DNA from 3 places in the Anaerotignum propionicum DSM 1682 genome. Region 1 is predicted to be linked to each of the others. Evidence: a T-box and tRNA genes for the amino acid it is inferred to sense, from the RefSeq annotation. Region 1 holds a T-box; the other regions hold tRNA genes.

The links. The T-box of region 1 lies ahead of leuS (leucine--tRNA ligase). A T-box ahead of a tRNA ligase gene usually reads a tRNA of that ligase, here a tRNA-Leu.
Region 2: it encodes a tRNA-Leu, which carries the amino acid that the T-box ahead of leuS (leucine--tRNA ligase) is inferred to sense. The anticodon was not compared.
Region 3: it encodes a tRNA-Leu, which carries the amino acid that the T-box ahead of leuS (leucine--tRNA ligase) is inferred to sense. The anticodon was not compared.

Annotation. Positions count from the first base shown of each region.
Region 1 covers NZ_CP014223.1:1,589,829-1,595,707, reverse strand. The annotation lists gene CPRO_RS07545 (ABC transporter ATP-binding protein) at 1-1,023, shown strand, start outside; gene CPRO_RS07540 (ABC transporter ATP-binding protein) at 1,016-2,812, shown strand; T-box leader at 2,895-3,113, shown strand; gene leuS (leucine--tRNA ligase) at 3,269-5,680, shown strand; gene CPRO_RS07530 (4'-phosphopantetheinyl transferase family protein) at 5,759-5,879, shown strand, end outside.
Region 2 covers NZ_CP014223.1:910,056-915,934, reverse strand. The annotation lists gene CPRO_RS04445 (DNA polymerase Y family protein) at 1-907, opposite strand, end outside; gene CPRO_RS04440 (metallophosphoesterase) at 1,228-2,049, shown strand; gene CPRO_RS04435 (peptidylprolyl isomerase) at 2,197-2,718, shown strand; tRNA gene CPRO_RS04430 (tRNA-Leu) at 2,792-2,875, shown strand; gene CPRO_RS15705 (hypothetical protein) at 3,089-3,526, shown strand; gene CPRO_RS04420 (RNA-directed DNA polymerase) at 3,496-4,632, shown strand; gene CPRO_RS04415 (helix-turn-helix domain-containing protein) at 4,799-5,647, opposite strand; gene CPRO_RS04410 (hypothetical protein) at 5,869-5,879, shown strand, end outside.
Region 3 covers NZ_CP014223.1:2,199,495-2,205,373, forward strand. The annotation lists gene CPRO_RS15805 (AlkA N-terminal domain-containing protein) at 1-795, opposite strand, end outside; gene CPRO_RS15810 (bifunctional transcriptional activator/DNA repair enzyme AdaA) at 759-1,250, opposite strand; gene CPRO_RS10230 (linear amide C-N hydrolase) at 1,614-2,618, opposite strand; tRNA gene CPRO_RS10235 (tRNA-Leu) at 3,082-3,165, opposite strand; gene CPRO_RS10240 (sensor domain-containing diguanylate cyclase) at 3,292-4,998, opposite strand; gene CPRO_RS10245 (hypothetical protein) at 5,837-5,879, opposite strand, start outside.

The DNA of each region.
Region 1 (5,879 bases):
ATGTTGCCTTTGATGATGCTGATTTTAAACATTTCGATTATTGCTATTTTATGGAATGGTGGAATTCAATTTTCCATTGGTAGTTTAAGAATTGAAGAGATTATGGCTTTTATCACCTATTTAATGCAAATGATTATGGCCCTGATGATGATTGCAATGGTATTTATGTATATCTCCAGAGCGCAAATTTCATTAAACCGTGTAAATGAGGTTTTAAATGAAGAAATTGATATTGCAGACCCCAATCATCCCATTGTGCCTGAAAAAAGTCAGGGGAAGGTTGAATTTAAAGATGTCTCCTTCCGCTATAAAGGCGGCAGTGGTGAGCCGGTTCTGGAGAATCTAAGCTTTACAGTAAATGGAGGAGAAACCATTGGCATTCTTGGCGAGACAGGTTCAGGAAAATCCACCTTGGTTAATTTGATGCCTCGTCTTTATGATGTTACCCAAGGAGCCATTTACATTGACGATATTGATGTGAGGGACTATTCTATCCACGACTTAAGAAAAAGAGTGGCTGTTGTACTGCAAGAAACCATTTTATTTACCGGAACAATCAGAGAAAACATCATGTGGGGAAATAAAAATGCAACAGAGGAGGAAGTTGTTGCTGCGGCAAAAGCTGCACAAGCCCATGATTTTATTTTGGAATTACCTAATGGCTATGATACTGAACTGGGGCAGAAAGGTGTAAATGTTTCCGGTGGACAAAAACAACGTATTTCTATAGCCAGAGCGCTGATTCAAAATCCAAGTATTATTATTTTTGATGATAGTACTAGTGCGGTGGACTCATTAACTGAAAAAAGAATTCGTCAAGCAATGAAAGATTCACATGACCGGTGTACAAAATTCATAATCGCCCAGCGAATCAGCTCAATTAAACATGCAGATAAAATTTTTGTGCTGAAGGATGGTAAAATAGCTGCACAAGGTAACCATAATTATCTTATGGAAACTAGTTTGGACTATCAGGAAATCTATCAATCTCAAATGAAGAAAGGGGTAGTTATTGATGCCTAATCCCCGCATGGGCGGAAAACCGCCAATAGAATCCAGAAAACCTAAAAATACTAAGAAAACACTTAGCAGACTCTTAAAGTATTTAAATAAGTATTGGTTTTATTTATTAATTTCATTTATTTGCATTGCTTTTGTTACACTGGGTACAGTCTATGCAACCCGCCTGATTGGTGTTGCCATTGATCAGTATATTACAAAGTATGATTTTGCAGGTTTAGCCAAAGTCTGTTCAATGCTTTTAGCCATTTATGTTGGTTCCTCTTTGTGTATGTGGCTTCAAAGCTATTTGCTTCTTTTGGTAGGGCAAAACGTTGTTGCCACAATCCGCAAGGAGCTCTTTGAAAAGATACAGAGACTTCCTTTGAAGTACTTTGACACTACAACCCATGGTGAAATCATGAGCCGTGTTACAAACGATGTAGATAATATTTCTATGGCTTTAAATAACAGCATCTCTCAAGTTTTGCAAAGCGGATTAACCTTAATTGGAACCTTCGCAATGATGCTTTATTTAAATATTTCTTTAACCATTGCTTCTATCGTGACCATACCAATATTGCTTATTGTTACGAAAGCCATAACAACTCGCTCCAGAAAAAATTATAAAGAAAAACAGGAGCGTCTGGGAAAACTAAATGGTTATATTGAAGAAATTATATCGGGACAAAAGGTTGTTAAAGTATTCTGTCAAGAAGATGAAATGACCCAGGCATTTTCTGAGAAAAATAATGATTTATTAAAAGTAGGCATTCGTGCAGAAATCTTTTCAGGAATCATAGCACCAATCATGATGGCTCTGAACAACATTTCATATGCCATTGTTGTGGCTGTTGGTGGTCTTATGATGGTTATGGGTATGCCTATGACATTGGGAACCATTTCGAACTTTATTATTTATTCAAAGCAATTTACAAGACCTTTGAATGAATTAGCAAACCAAGTAAATGCCATGATGGCGGCCTTCGCCGGAGCAGAGAGAGTTTTTGAAGTTTTGGATGAGCCGGAGGAAATGAAAGATCAGCCGAATTCCGTTGCTCTCAATGATGTAAAAGGCGATGTTGTTCTTTCAAGTGTTGATTTTTCATATGAAGAGGGTCATCCTATTTTGAAAGAAGTGAACTTGTATGCAAAACCGGGGCAGACCATTGCCTTAGTTGGGCCTACCGGTGCAGGAAAAACCACAATTATAAATCTGTTGACCCGTTTTTATGATATAGATAAAGGAACCATTACCATTGATGGAAGAGAAATTAAGGATATCAAGCGAAAAAGCTTGCGTTCAAATCTAGGTATTGTTTTACAGGATACCTATTTATTTACAGATACCATTCGTGAAAATATTCGCTATGGTAGATTAGACGCGAAAGATGATGAAATTATTGCTGCGGCAAAGCTTGCCAATGCCCATGAATTTATTCGACGCCTACCCGATGGTTATGATACCGTTTTAACCGACGGCGGCGGAAATCTGAGCCAAGGACAAAGGCAAATGCTTGCCATCGCCAGAGCCATTTTGGCGAACCCCTCTGTATTGATTCTTGATGAAGCAACCAGCAGTGTAGATACACGTACAGAGGTGAAAATTCAGGAAGCCATGCAGAATTTGATGAAGGGGCGTACCAGTTTTGTCATTGCCCACCGCTTAAGCACCATAAAAGACGCTGATCTGATTGCTGTAATCAACCATGGTGAGATAATAGAGCGGGGGAACCATGAAGAATTGATGGCGAAAAAAGGCTTCTATCATAGCCTGTATAGCAATCAGTTTGAATCAGAAAAAGCGGTATAAAAAATTGTGTAGACTGTATTCTTTTGAAAAACAACCAAAAACACTTGATTTTTATTGGTAAATATGATATAAATATTTTCATGAATAGACTTTGATGAGGAAGAGTACAATACGATTTGTTTTTTTCAGAGAGCCGACGGTTGGTGCAAGTCGGTAAAAACACGTTTTGGAACTGGCCTCGGAGTTTTGCCCTGAACATCTTTTTAGATTAGTAGGCGGCAACGGCTGCCACCGTTATCGGTTTTGAGTGTGCCTTTTGGCAAACTAGAGTGGTAACACGGAGTATCCCTTCGTCTCTAACTGAGACGAAGGTTTTTTTATTTTTTAGATATAAAATTTCCAGACCCTAAAGGTGTTTTATTCTGTTTTGTTAAATATGAATAATTAAACTGAAATTTGGGCTATGTTTAGGAAATAGATTTGTTTGGGAGATTGTTTTATTAAGGAGGAGATTGTATGAACAGTCGCTATGAATTTGGTGAAATTGAGAAAAAGTGGCGTAATGAATGGGAGAAGAATCCTATTAATGTAGAGGATGACAAAAAACCTAAGTTTTATTGTCTGGACATGTTCCCATACCCATCCGGTACAGGGCTTCATGTTGGTCACTGGAGAGGTTATGTTTTAAGTGATGTTGTCAGCAGATACAAAGTTTTGCAGGGTTATCAGGTGCTTCACCCCATGGGCTGGGATGCCTTTGGTTTACCTGCGGAAAACTTTGCAATTAAAAACAATATGCATCCTCGTATTGCCACTGCAAATAATATTACAAACGTAAAGCGCCAGCTCCACGAAATCAGCGCAATTTATGATTGGGATAAAGAAGTTGATACAACAGACCCTGGTTATTATAAATGGACACAGTGGATTTTTGTTCAAATGTTTAAAAAGGGCTTAGCTTATGAAAAGGAAATGCCTTTAAACTGGTGCCCTAGCTGCAAATGCGTTTTGGCGAATGAGGAAGCTGCCGGCGGTACTTGTGAACGTTGTGGTTCAACAGTAACAAAGAGAAATCTTCGTCAATGGATGCTGAAAATCACTGCTTACGCAGACAGATTGTTGGAAGATTTGCAAAAGCTTGATTGGTCTGAAAAAGTAAAGAAAATGCAGTCTGATTGGATTGGAAGAAGCTACGGCGCTGAAATAGAGTTTAAGGTAAGTGGAAGTGATAAAAATATCTCTGTTTATACCACCAGACCTGATACGCTTTTCGGTTGTACCTTTATGGTTTTGGCTCCTGAGTATAAAGGAATTGATGATTTTATTGCCCCTGGATACGAGGAAACAGTGAAGAAATATTGCTTTGATGCTTCCACAAAATCCTCTGTTGACCGTATGACAGATAAAGAAAAAACAGGTGTGTTTACTGGCACTTATTGCGTTAACCCTGTGAATGGCAAAGAAATTCCTGTTTGGGTTGCTGATTATGTATTGGCGGATTATGGTACCGGTGCGGTAATGTGTGTGCCCGCCCATGACGAACGTGACTTTGAGTTTGCCACAAAATTTGAACTGCCTATCGTCCAGGTAATTATGCCTGAAGGAGAAGAAGAAAAGCCCTTAACCGAAGCATATGTTGGTGACGGTGTTATTATCAATTCCGGTGATTGGAATGGAATGAAGGCATTTGAAGCAAAGAAAAAAGTGCCTCATTTGATGGAAGAAAAGGGCATCGGCAAGAAAACAGTTAACTATAAATTGCGTGACTGGGTATTCTCCAGACAAAGATATTGGGGTGAACCTATTCCAATTATCCATTGCGATCATTGTGGGGCTGTTCCCGTTCCCGAAGATCAATTGCCTGTGTTGCTCCCTGAAGTAGAGTCCTACAAGCCTACGGATACAGGAGAATCTCCTTTGGCTCATATTGACGAGTGGGTGAATACGACTTGCCCTGTGTGCGGCAAGCCTGCAAAGAGAGAAACAAATACCATGCCACAGTGGGCTGGTTCCAGCTGGTATTTCTTGCGCTATGTAGATAACCATAATGATAAACAATTGGCTAGCATGGATGCTTTGAAAAAATGGGCTCCCGTTGACTTATATGTTGGTGGAATTGAGCATGCTGTATTGCACTTATTGTATGCACGTTTCTATACAAAATTCCTGTATGATATTGGTGCGGTGCCTTTTGAAGAGCCATTCCAGAAGCTGTTTAACCAAGGTATGATTACAAAGAATGGCGGCAAAATGAGTAAGTCCTTGGGTAATGTGGTATCACCCGATGAATTGGTTGAGAAATATGGCTGTGACTCATTGAGAATGTATGAATTGTTCGTAGGCCCTCCTGAAATGGATTGTGATTGGGACGATAGCGGTATTGATGGGGTGTTCCGTTTCTTAAATAAAATTTGGAAAATGGTTTATACCTATAAAGATGCACCTGTGCAAGCAAGCAAAGAAGAGGCATTTGTTTGCAATAAGATGATTGCTGATATTACCAGCCGTTTAGAAGCTTTGACAATGAATACAATTGTCAGCGGTTTTATGGAATCTTCCAATAAATTTAATGAAATTGCGAAAAAGCAGGGTGGTCTTTCAAAGGAAACTTTGGAAACAGTGGTTACTATGCTGGCTCCCTTTGCGCCTCATATTTCCGAGGAGCTTTGGAGAGAATTGGGTCACGAAGACTCTGTTTTTGCAGCAGGCTGGCCGGTTGTGGATGAAAGTAAGCTTGTTCAGGATACCATTGAAATTGCCATTCAAATTGGTGGTAAGTTAAGAGGAACAATGGAAATTTCCTCTGATGCTGACAAGGAAGCAGTATTGGCACAGGCGAAAGAGACTTTGGGTAGTCGTTTAGACGGAAAAGAAATCGTAAAAGAGATTTATGTACCCGGTAGAATCGTAAATCTGATTGTTAAGTAAAACCATTGAAATATTATTGCAGGGTTGTGAGAGCTTGTTCTCTAGCAGCTCTGCTTTTTGTACTATGAGGTGATTGAAATGGTAGAATTGCTGATGATGGATGGGGATGTATTAAAAGATACTGCAAAATTTCAGATTGCCATGGAACTTGTGGGTGAGAAACGAAAAGCCAAAGTCGAAAAAATGGTGAAAGAGGAAA
Region 2 (5,879 bases), 680 kb from region 1:
AATCAGTGGTTTTAATTACCACGCCAATTTCTCTTGCACAAAACCTACCCTCTCGCAATCGCATAGAAACCGTTTCCGACAAGGAAAGAAGTATTTTGTAAGCCTCTTCCCGCTCCTCCACATCATAAGGGATGGTGGTGCTGTTCCCAACACTTTTCACCTCCTGCACTGTTTCCACATGAGCAACCGAAGTATCATCTATCCCATTGGCATAAGCATTCAGCATTCTGCCATAGCTTTTGAACTCCTTTTCCAAAAGAGCAGCAGGATACTTTGCCAATTCCCCAATGGTTCGGATGCCCATCTTCCTCAGTCGTGGACCAATTCTTCTGCCCACCATAAACATTTCTTCCACAGGCAAAGGCCATAGCTTTTTTTCCAACTCTTCAGGAAAGAGCGTGATGATTTTATCCGGCTTCTCCAATTCTCCAGCCATTTTTGCCAAAAGCTTGTTTACACTAATGCCAATATTTACAGTAAAACCCAATTCTTTTTTAATATGCTCTTTTATTTTTTCAGCCCCCTCCAAGGGTGTACCAAAAAGGTATTCCATTCCCGTATAGTCAAGAAAACCTTCATCAATACTAAAGGGTTCTACACGGTCGGAGTATTGAGAAAGGATGCGAAACATTTCTTCCGAATTTCTGGTATACAAAGAAAAGTCAGGAGGAACACAAATTAATTCCGGGCATTTTTGCAAAGCAAAGCCCTTTGGTTCCCCTGTGGAAATGCCATATTTTTTGGCAGGGGTGCTTTTTGCAAGTATTATGCCTCTGCGGCTTTCACTATCTCCCGCAACAGCTGAGGGAACGGTACGCAAATCTAACATACTGCCCTCTTTTAACATTTTTACCGCACTCCAACTTAAAAACGCACTATTGACGTCAATATGAAAAATTGTTCTCATGCCACCCCTCCTTTTTGCAAATTATACAAATTATCAAAATTTTTATACTCCAGCTCTAAAACTATAATATTATAACCGCTTCACACCAACGGAAAGATAATGTAGAAATGCACAGTCAAATTTTATCGTTTAATTCCATTTACTCAGTATACCACGAATAAAACAAGTCATCAATTGGGATAAGTCTACTTAGACACCTAAGGTAAGTAAAGTTAGAATGAACTTTCTGTCAATTATATACTTCCTAGAGACGCGCTCTTGTTTTCCAACGAAAACCTCTTTATAATGAAAAGAAATGAATAAAAATGGCGGTGAACTATTTGAAATTTTTTAAGAACAAAGCAATTTGCTCCTTGGTCTGTCTCGCAGGCTTTTTATATTGGCAAAATAATGGGCTTACACTGACAGAAACCACATATTCGAAAGAGGTCCCCAAGGGGTTTGATGGCTATAAAATTTTACAGGTTTCTGATTTGCAAAATAAGAGTTTTGGTCAAAACCAAGAAAAAATACTTGAAAAAATTAGAAATGCAGCACCAGATATTATCGTTATCACCGGTGATTTAATTGACCGTAATCGCACCAATCTGGACACAGCTATGACTTTCGTTGAGGGTGCAGTGAATATTGCCCCCGTTTATTATGTCAGTGGCAATCATGAACACCAATCAGGCTATTTTGAGGAGCTTTCTGAGCAATTAACAGAATCAGGTGTTACTGTTTTGGAAAACGGAAAAACCATTCTACAAAAAAACGGAGACACCATTGCCCTCATTGGCCTTGCGGACAAACGGGTGAACCCTTATTACCAAGCCGTACTTTCCACCCTAATAAAAGGGTCCCATGAAGATGTTTTTCAAATTCTTCTTTCTCATCGTCCCGAACTATTTGAGACCTATGTGGAGAGTGGGATAAATTTAGCTTTTACAGGCCATGCCCATGGGGGACAAATTAGACTGCCCTTTCTTGGCGGCATTTTTGCTCCGAATCAAGGCTTTTTCCCCACCTATACTTCTGGCGTTTATGAGAAAAAGGATACTGCAATGATTGTCAGCCGCGGTTTAGGCAACAGCACCTTTCCTTTCCGCATTTTTAACCGCCCTGAGCTGGTGATGGTCACTTTAAGATTTGAAAATATTTAAGGAATATTTGCGTCCGCATAGGCATTATGCTATAATGAGCCAAGCTATCCCCTTACCAAACCTTGGCATTCTTTTGCTTTTTTCTGTATGCCTCGGTTTGCAATGGGCAAATTAAAATAAAATGCTGATCATGAAAGGAAGATACTCATGGCAAAAAATCCTGTTATAACGTTTGAAATGCAAAACGGCAATGTAATCAAAGCAGAGCTGTATCCTGAAATCGCTCCCAATACGGTAAATAATTTTATTTCCTTGGTGAATAAAGGCTATTATAACGGCCTGATTTTCCATCGCGTCATTAATGGCTTTATGATTCAGGGCGGATGCCCCGATGGCACAGGTATGGGCGGACCCGGATATCAGATTCGTGGTGAATTTTCCATGAATGGCGTGAAAAATGACTTGAAGCACGATAAAGGTGTGCTTTCCATGGCTCGCGCAATGAATCCCAACAGTGCAGGCTCTCAGTTCTTTATCATGCATGAAAAATCCCCCCATTTGGATGGACAGTATGCCGCTTTCGGCAAAGTAATAGATGGACAGAATGTGGTGGATACCATTGCAACCGCTCCTACCAGCCGTGGTGACCGCCCCGTTGAGGATCAGGTTATGGTAAAAGTAAGCGTTGATACCTTTGGTGAAACATATCCAGAACCGGAAAAAATGTAAATTTTACAAAAAAATTAAAAAACTGCTTGCATTATATATTTTTTTATGATAATATAAGCAAGCAGTTTTACTTGCGGATGTGGCGGAACTGGCAGACGCACCAGACTCAAAATCTGGCGGTAGTGATATCGTGTGGGTTCGAGTCCCACCATCCGCACTTAACGCACATAACCCGAACATTCACTTTATAGGTGAGTCGTTCGGGTTTTTGCTTTTATTAGAATAAATTGAGAAATGGATATCTATTTTAATTGTTCTTCCTAATATTTTACAGTGAGGGGTATACCTACATAGCATTTCTTGATATAATAAATTAAAACTTTGCTTATTTTTGACGATAAATTGTATATGTTGGTGGGGAGGTTAATATATGAAATTGGATGCTATTTCAATAAAATGGGCAATTAATCATATAAAGCACAAGAGAGATACTGATTTGTTTCCTGTTCTAAAAGAATATAATATTTTATTTGAAGATGAAGAAGCACTAGTAAGAGAGTTATGTAATCTTGATATTGGAGCTTATAAATGGCAACCATATAGACGATTTATAATTCCTAAGGATGAATATTCATATAGAGTCGCAATGCAACTTGATCCAATAGATAATATATTGTTTGTTGCAATTACATATCAATTTGGCGATAAAATAGAAAAGAAACGTATACCTATTGAAAAAAAATGGTTTTTAACTATAGATTTTCTCCGAATGAAAACGGCGATTTATATGATAAGGCAGAAGCATGGTATAATTTTTGGAGTACATCCAAAGAAAATATTGCATGGTACTCACATGCAGTTTATATAGATATAGCAGATTTTTACAATAGAATTTATCACCATACTTTGGAGAATCAACTTATTGCGTGTGGATTTGAGAATCAAGTAATAAAAGCGATTAAGAATTTGCTTCAAAATACTACTCAAACAACATCTCAGGGCATTCCCACTGGACCACATGCATCACATATATATGCAGAAATGTGTTTAATACCTCTGGATGAGGGATTAATTTGTAAAGGGTATGAATTTTGCAGATATGCTGATGATATAATAATATTTACCGATTCAGAAGTCCAAGCAAGAATTGTAATCTATGAAATGGCAAAAATATTAGACAGCTTAAAGTTGAATATGCAACGGAATAAAACTAGAATTTTTAATCAAGAAGAGTTTGAAGCTTATTGCGATGATATGTTAGTCGATAACCCAATTAGCGAATTAGAAAAAGAAATGAATACCGTATTATCAAACCATTTAGACAGATTATATGGAGATACAGATTACGTAAATCTTGATGATATTAATAAGGAATTCTTTTCCGAGGAAACGTTGCAAAAAATATTATTAGAATATTTAGATGGTGATTTGGATTATCAGAGAATTAGATGGTTTTATAAGAGATTAAGCAAAGTGGGTGTTGATACTGCACTTGGTGTAACAGTCAAAGAGTTTGATAGATTAATACCAGCAATTAATGATATAGCGTTATATTTTGCTTCAATAGCCGATAGTAGCGGTGCAGGGCTTAGAGAAGTTGGTAGACAGTTATTAGGATTACTAAAAAATGAAATCATAAAATCAAATGACTTTTTTCAGATAACAATATTAAATTTATTTTCATATACAAACAAGTTTAATCACATTTCTAACCTAATAAATTTGTTTGGTAGCTCTAATGACTATGTAAAAAGAGAAATTATTTTGGCAGCGTATACTTCAGATGCAGTAGCATGGATTAGAGAAATCAAACAAGAATATCTTAATCTTGGCATTTGGACACAAAGGGCGTTATTGATTGCATCTTCATTGCTGCCAGTGGACGAGAGAAAATATTTTATACAAAATGTAACCTCAAATCAACAAGAAAATTTAACAATAAAGTTAATATCAAAAATCATATTGAAAAAATAGTATATAAACCGAACACTCAATTTATAGTCGAGTTGTTCGGCTTTTGCTTTATTGAAACGAAATAAAAAAAGGGATGACCGTATTGGCTATCCCTTTTTGAGACCATAGCCTTTTGTGTGCAATTTTTTAGCTTTAAAAATGATAATATAATATTAGGCTATAAATATTAAGTAGATGCCAATTCGTTAACCAGTTTTATTATTGTTTCCTGCTGTTCAGAGGAAGAATTTATCAACCGCCCCAGTAGCATAAAAGCAATTAATACATCCCAACCTTCTTCATCCACATTATAAATATTATGTTCGAGCTGTGATAAAAACAATTCACAATTTAATTCTGAAGTCTTATTTATTTTTTGGATTAGTTTTCTAATTTGGTTTTTACGGAAATCATTTCTATTTTCATCCTCAAGACCATCATTAAACCGTGTATATTTCTCATTACCAATTCTCTTTATTTTTGAATATAAAGAAATCCTATCAATTAAATTTAGTTGCATTTCAATATTTGTCTTCATTCCGTATAATTCGTTTTTTACTTTTATCTTGTTTTCTTCACTAAGCCGTTGAAATGTGCAAAAAAAATCCCATGAAACTCTTTCGATATCAAGGTAAGCATCGAAATTTTCATTAAGCACAAAAAGAGAACGTGGCTCAAGTCGCCTTAAATCAGTAAATATTTTACATTTAACTTTATATATAGAATGAATGAAATCGTCTTTGTATTCTAGTTGTCCTTCTGGTATCTTCAAAATTTGCTCAATCTGTTGTATAAAAACTGGTGGTATCGAACGCTCACCAATTCTCCATTTTTGCACTGATGACGGGCTTGTTCCAAGTATATTCGCTAGCTCCTCTATGGTTACCTTTTTTGGAATCCTTTCATTTTGCTGTTTAGGAATATCAAAAAGCATTTCATCTCCTATTAAATCATAAATGGGAATTTGATTATCTTTAATTTCCATGTAAGCACATAAAAGCTCTGCTTGTAAGGGATTTAGACGATTTTTTTTCATGTCGATGATTCCTCCATAAATCTTATTTAATATGTTTAAAAACCTCCCCATTTCCAGCTTTGCATTTTTGGGAAGTTACTCGTAGGACATTTTTGTTGTATTGTTTTATTAGAACAGAGATGCATCTTAGTTCTTAAGCGAATCGGAAGGTACAACCGAATCGCATCATTAAATACTATTATAACAATTTTTAATTTTAGATGAAAGGAGTTTGAATTATTATGATTAAAAT
Region 3 (5,879 bases), 610 kb from region 1:
CATTTCATCCTCCGGTTGGTGGCAATAGGTAAAATTAATTTCTCCCTGTGTAATTTTCCGCGCGAGTTCAAGAATTGTTCTGGAACGAGTGCCTATAACACCCAGTGGACCAAAATGAGTTTCGATAGGTCCCTCCAGTGCCAATATCCCTTCAGGAGAAGGAAAAACATGAGTTAAACCCTCTATTCCAGTTTGAATCGGTGTACCATAATGACGAACCAATCTAGCTGCCAATGTACTGGCTGACTTGACACTAATCTGCTGTCCAAGTACCGCTCGCACTGCCATCTCGAAAGCATTGAAACACCCGGGCACACGGGTTCCTGCAACACAAAGTCCGGGGCGGATGTCGTTCATAACCTTCAGTGTTTCATACACTGCTTCCGGATTGCAATATAAGTCAAATAAATGCCGTATCCTAGCTAAAACCATAGGAAGTACTGGCAATAAAGATTCACTTACAGTAACACTTATTGCATTCTTTTTTGTCTTATGCCCCACCCGTATCCAGCCGCTCGCATACATCCCCTCTGCATTTTTCAAATGAACAGTGCGCATATATTCGTCATTCTTTACCACCTCAATACCTTCAATTGCCCGCCCTGCCAAGAATTTCAGCATTTCTTCCCAACGATAAGGCGGGCGATACCCTAACGCTAAGGTAATTTCGCCATTTCTTTGACTTTCTGCTACAGCCTGTTTTCTTAATGATGTAGGGGTAAGCTGATAATGCTTTTTGAAAACATCATTAAACCGCCTTAGGCTTCCAAACCAGACGCCAATGCAACATCTAATACATTTAGATTTGTGTCAGTAAGTAAATTTTTAGCAAGCAACAGCCTACATGTCTGAAGATACTGAAGAGGGGTCACATTATATTCTTTTGTAAACACTCTGCGTAAATGTCGATCCGTACAACCAAGCAGCCCGGCAATTTCCTCTAAACGATCTCCGGTTCCACATTTTTCTTCTAACACTCTTGCCGCCTTGTGTGCCAGCATAGCTGTAGCGTCAGTTATGGAGGTTCCCGGTGCAAGTTCGGGTCTACATAAAAGGCAAGGACGGTATCCCTCTTGTTCAGCTTGTGCTGCAGTAGCATAAAAGGTGCAGTTCGCTTCTTTTGGTTGCCGAGCCCGACATACAGGGCGGCAGTATATGCCCGTGGAAGAAATACCTACAAAAAAACGTCCATCAAAACGTGAATCCTTTGCTACAAATGCGGCATAAAGAGCGCTATCCTTTTCTGGCATACATGCTCGCCTCCTTATTTCAAATTATAGACTTCTTCATTCATAATATCCAGCCATTTTCGGACATGCTTTAATAATGTTTTACTCCAACCCTTAAGAATCATATCCAAGTACCCTATATAATAACTTTATCAATAAATAAGGATACTAGGCAATTGTTCCTGCTTCGCAGTTTAAACTAAAAACACAGCAAAGTACCTCGAGCTGTAAACGGGGGGTAATTGCTGTGTTTTATTAATGTATATCTTTATTATAAAAAAGAAACCAATATTTTTCACCTGTGGAACTACATGAGCCTCTCTAATTTGTTTTCTAACTTTTCATTGTCAAATACATCAACGCTGAAAAAAAATATCGTAAGATTTAATGGCAAAATGGCAGAAACTCTACAGGCTTAAATATAGAGCCCAAATCCAAAAGCTCTTGACCCAATTGTTCGTATTTTCTTTCATTTATGGATGCCTTGTAAATTTGCTGGTTGGTATGGGTATTCACGAAATATTCCCCTTTTTCTTGGTTTACAAAAGCCGTGTACAAGGTATAATCTGATGTATTACGTCCTGTGATTACAACACCCTTAGGGATGCTTACACTTTTCAGACACTGAAAACAAAGTTCAACGGCTGAATCATCATCCGGGGGTGTAGATGCATGGGTTTTTATAAATGCTGTGCGCACAAATCTTTCAGGTGAAGCAAATCCTCCTGGCAGTCCAAGGGTGCCTCCTGCTTGACTGGGTGGAGAAAGCTTCAACTTCCCCCATTGGACATCTTCACGTTGAGTCGAAGTGATGTTGCAATAATTATTTAGATTTGCCATATGCCAGGGGAAATCCGGTGCATTCGCAAGCACGCCAATTTGATTTTGAAAAACGGCAAAGCCCTTTTCGGTTTTCTCAATAACAACACATCTTCCGCCTTTATCTGTGGCAATCCAATGAAGGGGGGCGGCGGTCTTTGTTACAGGATCAGCGATGCCGATAAGGCTTACTTCCTTAACGGCTTGCTTTACATCAAATACTGTTGCGCATCCTCCAAGCAAATATTTCAAAAAATCAAAAGCAGCAAGCTGAATTTTTTTTGTGTTATGGTAAAGGGAATCATATTTTGCATATCCGCTGAAATAAAGAGCCGCAGCTGCAAAACCTGTTTCATTCACTCCATCGAAAAAGGCTAAAAGCCCTTCTAGCTGTTGCCCGATGCCAATAAATTTATACTTTGTTGTAATTCTTTTCATATCTGCAGCACTTTTCCATGTATATTGCCGCGGCGCTACAAAAAAATGAGGGTCAATATCATGAGAAAAATCCATATTTCTCCCAAAAAAACTTTTATTTTCAATTGTTTTCATTGTTATAGAAGTGCACATTATTGATCCCCCGTTTAATAATTTTTATAAAAATATATATATGAAGTTTATAATAAAAAAGAATATGCGAAAGTTAACCTAGGAAATATGTTATTTAACGGTTGGAAATATTCTATCTTTTATTTAGTATCCGAATTGAAAATAAGTTTCTTTAGCCATTATGCTGAAAGAGATCGTCAAACTGATTGCCTCACTGTGTACACTTATTTCGGAATATTTGCTAAAGTCTATGAAATATATTTTTGAATATTGTCTATCTCCAAGACGACAAAAACAAATGGGTTTCTTTCACAGAATCTTCCCTGACTATTCACAAGTTGTCCTACCAGCAATCTCTATCTTCAACTTTAATAATTTTCATCTCTCTTCTTCTCCAACAATAATAATCTTCATTGATCCCACATTGTCATAAATAACGAAAAAAGCCATATATGAGTATAAACTCATATATGGCTTTCGCTAGTGCGGATGGTGGGACTCGAACCCACACGATATCACTACCGCCAGATTTTGAGTCTGGTGCGTCTGCCAGTTCCGCCACATCCGCATGGAAAACTGCTTGACCATATTAACATATATTTCAACATAATGCAAGTGTTTTTTCAAAATTTATTGCTAGCCTTTTGAAAATTTTCCTGACATACTCAAACAGATTCCAATACTTACACAAAATCTAATCTGCCAACATAAAACTGTTTTTGCCCTTTCCCTTAACTCTATACAGCGCTTGATCGCCACGCAAATATAATTCATTAAAGTCAGCCCCATTTTGGGGAAAACAAGCAATCCCTATACTACAGGTAACAATTGCCTCATCGGACTTCATTTCTTCTTTTTCAAGGGCTTCACATATTTCAGCAGCTTTTTTTGCAGCCTGCTCTTTATTTACATTTTTAAGAAACACCGCAAATTCGTCTCCGCCAAGACGCCCAACATAATCACTGTTACGAACACAGGCCTTTAAAAGCTCTGCCGTCGCAACAAGCACATGATCCCCCAATACATGACCATATCCATCATTTATCTGCTTAAAATCATCTAAATCAAGTAAAAGCAACGCATGGTTCTGGCTCCCCGATTCTCCGTTGAGGCTTAAATTCGCATAAATTTCAAATGCCATTCGATTGAGCACCCCTGTCAACGGATCCTTTTCTACCTGCATTTGTAATTTTGATATTACCTTCATCTGCTGATCAATGGGTACAATCATGCCATAACACTTCAATGGTATGCCATGTCTATCGTGCCATACACGATAAACAAACTGATGCCACTGTATGTTTCCATCTTTCCCCAGCAGTCGATATTGGGCATTACCCGTTACCTTACCATCAATTAGCTCTTGTCCCAATTTCATGAAAACCTCTCTATCTTCCTCAAAGATAAAAGGATGAGGCTTAGCAAAATCACTAATTTTGTGCATAACCGGATTTCTTCCAAATTGTTTGAAATAATTATTATTGACTACAAAGGTATCCTTTCGATAATCTCCCTCAAAGGAAATCATTCCGGCAACTTCCTCTGCCGTTCTTAAGCAATTGTTTTCCTTTTCAACCGCCGCCTTTTCATTTCTAATTAAAAAATAAATGAGTATGCATGCGGCAATATTTATAAACAGCATCTTTACAATTAAGTCTATTTTTAATTCCTCAAATAAATCATCATTTTGTGTAACGAGATACTCTGGTAACGTAGAAAATAAATACCACCCATTTATTTCAAGGGGTGTATAGGAGGAATACCAAACCTTGCCTTCACTGCTATAGATAAATAAATTTTCTTTCTCCGCCCCATTATCCAAAGTTTTTTCTAAGGAAATGTTATTTGCGTTAAAAAAAGCTAAAATATTGTTTTGTCCATCAAAATGTCTATTCCCCGGATGCCAGCCCATAATATTTCCCTGTTTATCTGTTACGCACAAAAAACCCTCTCCGCCATATGAGTCAGAAAGAATGTATTTCTCCACGGACTCATAATTCACATGGGCAATTAATAAGGCTTTTAATATATTTCCGGAATAAAGAGGTGTTGTTAAGATAATTTCCTCATCCCCACGTCCTTCCTCTTGAAAGAACTGTATGCTACGGCTTTTTCCAAGTGCCTCTTGAAAAAATCTCTTTTGGGAAATATCCACAATTATGCCATCCAAATATGCCGCCTCTCCCGTTTCAATATCAGCAATTGCAATTTGCTTAAAGTCACTTAATAAAGTATTATATTCTCTGAAATGAATTATATTTTCTTTTGAAAAATCATCTTCTTTTACAACATAATCAGCCAAAGCTTCCAGCATAATCAATTGTTGCTCCATTCTCTGCTGAAATCGATATCCCATTACCTCAGCATCTTCACGAAACGCAATCTTTCTTTGCTCTTGCATTATACTTTTGCTATAACTTAAATATTCAAATGTTTGAAAAGAGGTGACTACAAAAAAAATAATAGCAATCAGAAAAATATGCCTAAATTTCTTATACCAATGCATATATTGTCCTCACAATCTGATTTTGTGACAAAAACTGTGGTTCACTTTTTCAAAATCTCTATTCCAATTACATTTTTTACTATCATTATATAATATACATTCTTTTTTCATTGAAAACAAGCAAATGTTAGTAGAAAATATTTGTTTGTTTTTGTACAATTTTTTTCTATATTTTGTAATTTATGTAACCCCGTTTATAAATAAGCCTCTACAAAATTATTGGTTCTATAATATCTATGCATTTTAACAAATACAGAATGAATAAAAATGGGATGATTTGAAAATTTCACAAATCGTAAATGCTTTCACTGAATTTGTATCCCTTTCCATTAATTATACCCAGTCCCGTCTGCCAATATTTTAAAAATCCTCATTTAAGCGAAAAAATAAAAACAACTGGTTTAAATTGTTTCTCCTTTACCCTGTAAGAATACAAAAAAACACCCAAAATGGGTGTTATAGTTAAACTGCGCTATTGCCTTACTTTATTTAATGAATTAACACCAACCGTAATACCTAGCTTTATAAAAGTCAAAGAAAAGAAAGTAATTATCAACACCACACTTGTGTGATATTATAAATATGTTCTTTGACATTTTTACGAACGCCTTTGAAGGCGAACTTTAAATCATCTTCTAAATCCATATCCAAATATATTGTTTAATCCAATTATTTAATATTCTCTAGCACCTAACTGCCCCCACAATAATCAACTATCATGGTCAGTTCGAAGTTATTTTTCAATTTTGTCTTCATAGTTGTTTGCTTCTCTTTCT